3 regions of the Alteribacillus bidgolensis genome follow, and region 3 is predicted to be linked to each of the others. Evidence: riboswitches for the same ligand, from Rfam matches in the RefSeq annotation. Region 3 holds a riboswitch; each other region holds the start of a gene.
The links. Region 3 has a riboswitch for S-adenosylmethionine ahead of CEF16_RS03225 (methionine biosynthesis PLP-dependent protein). Riboswitches for the same ligand answer to the same signal wherever they lie in the genome.

Region 1: linked by a shared signal. The riboswitch ahead of CEF16_RS11330 (methionine ABC transporter ATP-binding protein) and the one ahead of CEF16_RS03225 (methionine biosynthesis PLP-dependent protein) in region 3 are both predicted to bind S-adenosylmethionine.
Region 2: linked by a shared signal. The riboswitch ahead of metK (methionine adenosyltransferase) and the one ahead of CEF16_RS03225 (methionine biosynthesis PLP-dependent protein) in region 3 are both predicted to bind S-adenosylmethionine.

What each region holds. Positions count from the first base shown of each region.
Region 1 is NZ_KZ614149.1:2,260,721-2,262,989, reverse strand. Features, by position in the region: gene CEF16_RS11340 (ABC transporter ATP-binding protein) at 1-468, shown strand, start outside; SAM riboswitch class I at 945-1,066, shown strand; gene CEF16_RS11330 (methionine ABC transporter ATP-binding protein) at 1,339-2,269, shown strand, end outside.
Region 2 is NZ_KZ614149.1:2,177,597-2,179,865, reverse strand. Features, by position in the region: gene pckA (phosphoenolpyruvate carboxykinase (ATP)) at 1-390, opposite strand, end outside; gene CEF16_RS10865 (thiol-disulfide oxidoreductase DCC family protein) at 597-998, shown strand; SAM riboswitch class I at 1,049-1,163, shown strand; gene metK (methionine adenosyltransferase) at 1,311-2,269, shown strand, end outside.
Region 3 is NZ_KZ614149.1:602,258-604,526, reverse strand. Features, by position in the region: gene CEF16_RS03230 (bifunctional homocysteine S-methyltransferase/methylenetetrahydrofolate reductase) at 1-313, opposite strand, end outside; gene CEF16_RS03225 (methionine biosynthesis PLP-dependent protein) at 346-1,449, opposite strand; SAM riboswitch class I at 1,550-1,662, opposite strand; gene CEF16_RS23560 (hypothetical protein) at 1,726-1,890, opposite strand; gene prsW (glutamic-type intramembrane protease PrsW) at 1,906-2,269, opposite strand, start outside.

The sequences.
Region 1 (2,269 bases), 1.7 Mb from region 3:
GGAACGATTATGGAAAATATACGTTTCGGGCACCCGAATGCAATTGATGAAGAAGTAAAAAAAGCAGCTTACCATGTAGGAGCGGACGGGTTTATACGGGCATTGAAGAATGGATATGAAACAGAAGTGGAAGAACGCGGAAATGTTTTATCGGTTGGGGAGAGGCAGCTTATTTCATTTGCAAGAGCTCTGCTGGCTGATCCTCGTATATTAATCTTAGATGAAGCGACCGCATCTATAGATACAGAAACTGAGCAGATCATTCAATCGGCTTTGAAAAAGCTGTTAGAAGGGCGGACAGCAATTATGATTGCCCATCGATTATCTACGATTAGAGAAGCTGATGAGATTGTTGTATTAGATCACGGACGGATTATGGAACAAGGCAGCCACCATGAATTAATGAAGCAAGGCGGGGAATATTACCGGCTTGTTCGTGCTCAGTTTAATGTACTTGATGCTGGTTGAGTGAAACGTAGTGGATTGATGTTATGTTATTACTGATTTTACATGCTATTAATATGTTAAACGGGGCTGTCCCAAAAGGTTTTTTCAGCTGAAATACACTTCGCTTTCACCCTTAGGGCACAAGTGCGGGATCTTACTTCCACAGGAAGTGGTGGCTTCTACGTTGCACACAGGACGTGTGCGGTTTTAGTAGAAGTTCCTTTATCTTTGCTTTTCCGGAGGGAGTCTACGTGTATTTCAGCTGAAGTTAATTAAAAAATTTCGCCGAACAGACTTATGGGACAGCCCCCTTCATTTTGATACTCTTTAGTACTTAGGAATGCCTTAACTTTGTTAAAAAGGATCAAAGTATAAGTATATACTACGTCTTCCGCTATAGGACTTGGCGGTGAGCCAAATTTTTCAAATCCAAAGTTAATAATTGACACTTCCTGTCCCACATGCTATTATTCCATTTGGCTGACAATACAATAAATCTCTTATCATGAGAGGTGGAGGGACTGGCCCTTTGAAACCCGGCAACCATCCATGTATTTTATTAAACAATGGAAAACGGTGCCAAATCCTGCAAAGTGTAATATGCTTTGAGTGATGAGAGGAAGGATGATTACTTATATACACCTTTCTGTGCATCGGCAGAAAGGTTTTTTGTTTCCGCTCAATGAAAAAAGGGAAAAAACAAAATATCACTGACCAATGTGCAGTTTTTACCAATAGCACAGCAGTTGACGAGCTTTGTAAGGACCTGTAAAGTTTTAATGAGAATAATAAAAGGTTGTCTATCCGTGCTGACAAGGCGGATTTTTCTAGGGCGTTTTATGAAGTTTTCTGATAAGTTTAGTCGGAATTAAAGGAACGAGGGATAACAGCATGATAACTTTAAATCGTTTATCGAAAGTGTTTCAAGCAAAAAGCGGAAACATAACAGCTGTCGATGACGTAAATTTATCGATAAATAAAGGCGAGATCTTTGGGGTTATTGGATACAGCGGTGCTGGAAAAAGTACCTTGATCCGCATGTTAAATATGCTAGAGCGGCCAAGCCAAGGGCAGGTTTCGGTGGCTGATTGGAACATGTCAAAGCTTTCCGGACGCTCTTTAAGAGAAGCAAGACAAGAAATCAGTATGATATTTCAGCATTTTAATCTGCTTTGGTCCAGGACGGTAGAGGAAAATATAGCTTTTCCTTTGGAAATAGCAGGCGTCCCAAAGAAAAAAAGAATAGAAAGAGTACAGGAACTTATAGAACTAGTAGGACTCCATGGGCGTGGAGATGCTTATCCTTCTCAGTTAAGCGGAGGTCAAAAACAACGGGTAGGCATTGCAAGAGCGCTTGCAAACAACCCTAAAGTTTTGTTGTGCGATGAAGCGACCTCAGCTCTTGATCCAAAAACGACAGATTCCATTCTTGATCTTTTAACGGATATAAATAAAAAACTAGGACTTACAATAGTACTTATTACACATGAAATGCATGTCATTCGTAAAATTTGTCATCGCGTAGCAGTGATGGATGGCGGAAAAGTAGTTGAACAAGGGATGGTGCTTGATGTTTTCCGCCACCCGAAGCAAGACATGACCAAAGAGTTTGTCAAACAAGTGACGGAGCCGGAAGAAACGATGGAAGCAATTGAAGGATTACTAGAAGATAGAAATATAGGGCCTGTAGTCAAATTAATGTTTCTTGGTGAAGATGCAGAGCAGCCCGTCATGACAGAACTGATCCAAACGTGCGGTGTCAGCGTGAATATATTGCAGGGGAAAGTTTCTAAAACGAGAGATGGCAGTTACGGAACCTTAT
Region 2 (2,269 bases), 1.6 Mb from region 3:
ATGCCAAGCATACTCATTAATAACTTGTATGGGCAGACTGTACGCTGGATCTGCTCCGGCAAATCCGCGGGTTACAAACAATTCATTGTTCTTTTTAAGATGCTCGATTACTTTTTTATAAAGGGAGGAAAAAATTTCTTTACTAATCGGCTGATTTACAGGACCCCAATCAATTAAATTCGTAACAGATTGTTCGTCAACTATATATTTATCTTTAGGAGACCGCCCCGTATATTTTCCAGTTTCTACGCTTAAAGCCCCGCTAGAAGTCAATACACCCTCATTACGCTGCAGGGACTTTTCAATTAATCTAGATACTGGTAAATCGTTAAGAACATTTCCTCCATGAAGAAGCTCGTTTAACTCGTTTGAAAAATTAATCGTCGTCATGGCGGCAAAACCCTTTCTCTGATTAATAAATAATTATCATTTTAATTATGAATTAGTATAACACATTTATTTATTTAGTCTATACTAATTCGTGATTTTTGTTAAAAGATTTATACAAAATGTTTGTTGGTCCGTATTTATTATAATTGATAGATGATAGAAATTTTATAATGTTAAAATGAGACTAACGTAAAGGAGATGATCCAGTGACAATCACAAACACAAACAAGTCTTTTGTTGTTTTTTATGATGGAACATGCACTTTGTGCCAAAAAACGAAACAAGAGATAGAAAAATGGGATAAACATAAATTGTTAACCTGGCGTTCCATAGAGGATCCTTCTATATTTGAGGAATATTCGTTTTTAAAGGAAGATAGAATGAAGCAGGAGATGCACCTTCTTGAAGAAGATACCTATTTATACACAGGATTTGCAGCGGTAAAACGAATCTTTCAGCTGTTTCCTGCGGGAAAGAGATTCGCTTTTCTCTTCTATTTGCCTGGTGCAGACCGAGCAGGCAAGGTTATTTATAAACAAATAGCAAAGCGCCGCCACCAGCTGTTAGGAGGGGATTGTGCTTCAGGAGCTTGTAAAATACAAAGGTAATTTATTTGACAGAAGCAGTAAACTGCGTTATGATATTTCGCGAACGGATACTCTTATCCCGAGCTGGCGGAGGGACAGGCCCTGTGAAGCCCGGCAACCATCCCCGTAATATAAGGGGCAAAGGTGCTAACCTGGAAAGACGGATATCGTCTTGGAAGATAAGAGGCGAAAAAGGTGAACGTTTACTATCCCTTTTCCTCGCCATGGAAAAGGGTTTTTGTATTTTAAACAAGATTTTTCTCCTTCTCGTCTTATAAGAAGTATCAGGGTATGAGTGCCGTAATACCAAATTTGGTAAAGGAGGCAGTACACGTGGCAACTGCAGGACGGAGATTATTTACCTCAGAGTCAGTTACAGAAGGGCATCCTGATAAAATTTGCGACCAAATATCAGATGCTATTTTAGATGAAATTATAGAAAAGGATCCTAACGCTCGTGTGGCTTGCGAAACCACAGTCAACACAGGGTTGGTGCTGGTAGCTGGGGAAATTACCACCTCTACTTATGTCGACATCCCAAGGATTGCAAGAGATACATTGAAAAATATAGGTTATACTCGTGCAAAATATGGTTTCGACTATGAAACATGCGCCGTATTGACTTCCATTGATGAACAATCTGCTGACATTGCCCAAGGTGTAGATCAGGCTCTTGAAGCCAGAGAAGGGCAGATGACGGAGGAAGAGATTGAAGCAATTGGGGCAGGCGACCAAGGTTTAATGTTTGGTTATGCCGATAATGAAACAGAAGAGTTAATGCCTCTACCTATTTCATTGTCTCATAAACTATCTAGAAGACTTACAGAAGTACGTAAAAAAGAGATCGTTCCTTACTTGCGCCCGGATGGAAAAACGCAAGTGACAGTGGAATATGGGGAAGATGGAACGCCTTTACGGGTCGAAACGATTGTGATCTCAACACAGCATCATGCAGATGTAACGTTAGAACAAATCGACCGTGATTTGAAAGAACATGTGATTGAACCGGTTGTACCGGAAAAGCTACTCGATAATGAAACGAAGTATTTTATTAATCCGACTGGCCGTTTTGTTATTGGCGGTCCACAGGGAGATGCAGGTTTAACTGGACGGAAAATTATTGTTGATACGTATGGCGGGTACGCTCGTCATGGCGGAGGCGCTTTTTCCGGTAAAGATCCTACAAAAGTAGACCGCTCCGCATCTTATGCAGCTCGTTATGTAGCGAAGAATATTGTGGCAGCTGGTCTGGCGGAAAAATGTGAAGTACAGCTGGCCTATGCGATAGGAGT
Region 3 (2,269 bases):
CTCCGATCGTCCCAAAAACAAAAGCTTCTGTCCCAGCAGCTTCTTTTGCAAGACGTATTCCTGCCTTATTTATTTCTACTGTTTTTTCACTTAGTTCGTATTTTTCAAGTTTTATTTTGTTTGCAGCATATGTATTCGATTGAATAACATCAGAACCTGCTTTTACATATTCCTTATGAACAGCTTTTATTGTATTTGGATTACTCAGGTTCAACATTTCAAAACACCCGGTAATACCTTTATCATATAAATAGGTGCCCATAGCACCGTCACCGACAAGCATGTTTTGCTGTAATTTATTAAGAAATTCCACTACTCTGTCATCCTTTCTTTTTAAGAGCGCGCTTATAATTTAGCTAAAGCTTGGTCTAAATCTGCAATTAAATCCTCAGCATTTTCAATACCTACAGAAAAACGAAGCAGCCGATTACATACACCGTTTGCTATTCTTACTTCTTCTGGTACATCAGCGTGGGTTTGGGTTGCTGGATAGGTCATAAAACTTTCTACACCGCCAAGACTTTCAGCAAATGTTATTAAGTCCAGTTCCTGCAGAAGAGTATTCACCCATTCTTCATTTTGAAGGCGGAAAGATAACATTCCACCTTTACCTGGATAGAGAACATCTGCAATTTTATCGTGTTTATTTAAAAAGTCTGCAACTTCCTGTGCATTTTTTGTATGTTTTTCCATACGAAGGGACAATGTTTTCATCCCTCTCATAAGCAGCCAAGAATCCATCGGTGATAAAATAGTGCCCATGCCATTATGAAAAGCCCCTATTCGCTCACAAATATTTTCATCATTAGCAACAATTAATCCAGCAATAACGTCGTTGTGACCTCCTAAGTATTTAGAAGCGCTATGAATAACTATATCAGCTCCCTTGTCTAAAGGCTGCTGCAAAACAGGAGTGTAAAAGGTGTTATCTACGATAAGCAGTAATTGCTTGTCTTTTGCGATTGCAGCAAGAGCGTCAATATCAGCCTCTTGCATCAATGGGTTCGTTGGTGTTTCGATAAACAAAGCGCGGGTTTTCTCGTTTATCAACCGCTCAAAATTTTCTAAATTACGAGGATCTCCATATTGTATAGTTACTCCCCAGTTTTTCCAGCCTTCTTCAAAAAGCCTGTAGGTACCTCCGTACAAATCTTGTGAGGCAAGAATTTCATCTCCACTTTCAAAAATAGCAAAGAGCGTTTGTATGGCTGCCATTCCAGAACTTAAAGCAAATCCTTTTCTGCCGTTTTCAAGTGCAGCAATCGCATTTTCGAGTATTTCTCTTGTCGGATTGCCTGTTCTAGAGTAGTCATATCCAGTGGATTGTCCAATTCCAGCATGACGATAAGCAGTTGAAAAATACACGGGAGCACTAACAGCCCCTGTTTTTTCATCTTGATTATTGCCGATTTGCGCTAAGTTTGTTTCTATATGGTGTTTACTGCTCATTTTTATGCACCTCATTTTTTATGTATATTCTTTTTTCCCTAATAGGAAAGCCTTCTTCTCGATAAGAAGAAGGCCTGCTTTATAAAGGCATGTACACTTCATCTTATCTTTCAGACGAGTAAGTATATCGTCTGTCGGATTTAGCACCTGACCATTGCGTGGCTGGTTGCTGAGATTTCATAGGGCCTTTCCCTCCATCTCTCTCGATAAGAATATAAAAATGTAATTGTTGTTAGTAAAACCGTACACGATAAAAAGCATAATTGCAATAACAAATTATTCCGGGGTTGCATCAATGTGAAGATTCGTTTCATTACCGCATACGCATCGCTTAAATCCTGTTTCGAGCTCTCCTTTTTCATTGTTTCTTCCTCGAAGAATATATTTTTCACCACATTTAGGACAGCGGACAATTACACGATAACGAGTCTGAACAGCCATAACTTCCATCCTTTCTTATGCCATTTTTTCATTCGCTTTTTTTGACCTCGACAATGCGAACCACCATAAGAAAAACATAAATGGTACAATGATAACTATTACATTTTTATGGACGGTCAATAATATCAAATCATATAACCCATGTAAAACAAGAGGCACAATAAGTGAGAATATCATCCAGATTACTTTTTTTACCTTTGTTGATGCAATTTGAGCACATCCTATATAATACCCCATTACTACTCCAAATAAAGCATGGCTGGAAACTGAAAGTAGAGCTCTACCTATTGCATAATCAATTCCAGTCGCCATGAGATATATTACATTTTCAGCCGAAGCAAACCCTAAGGAGATCGATGCGCCATATACAATTCCCTCA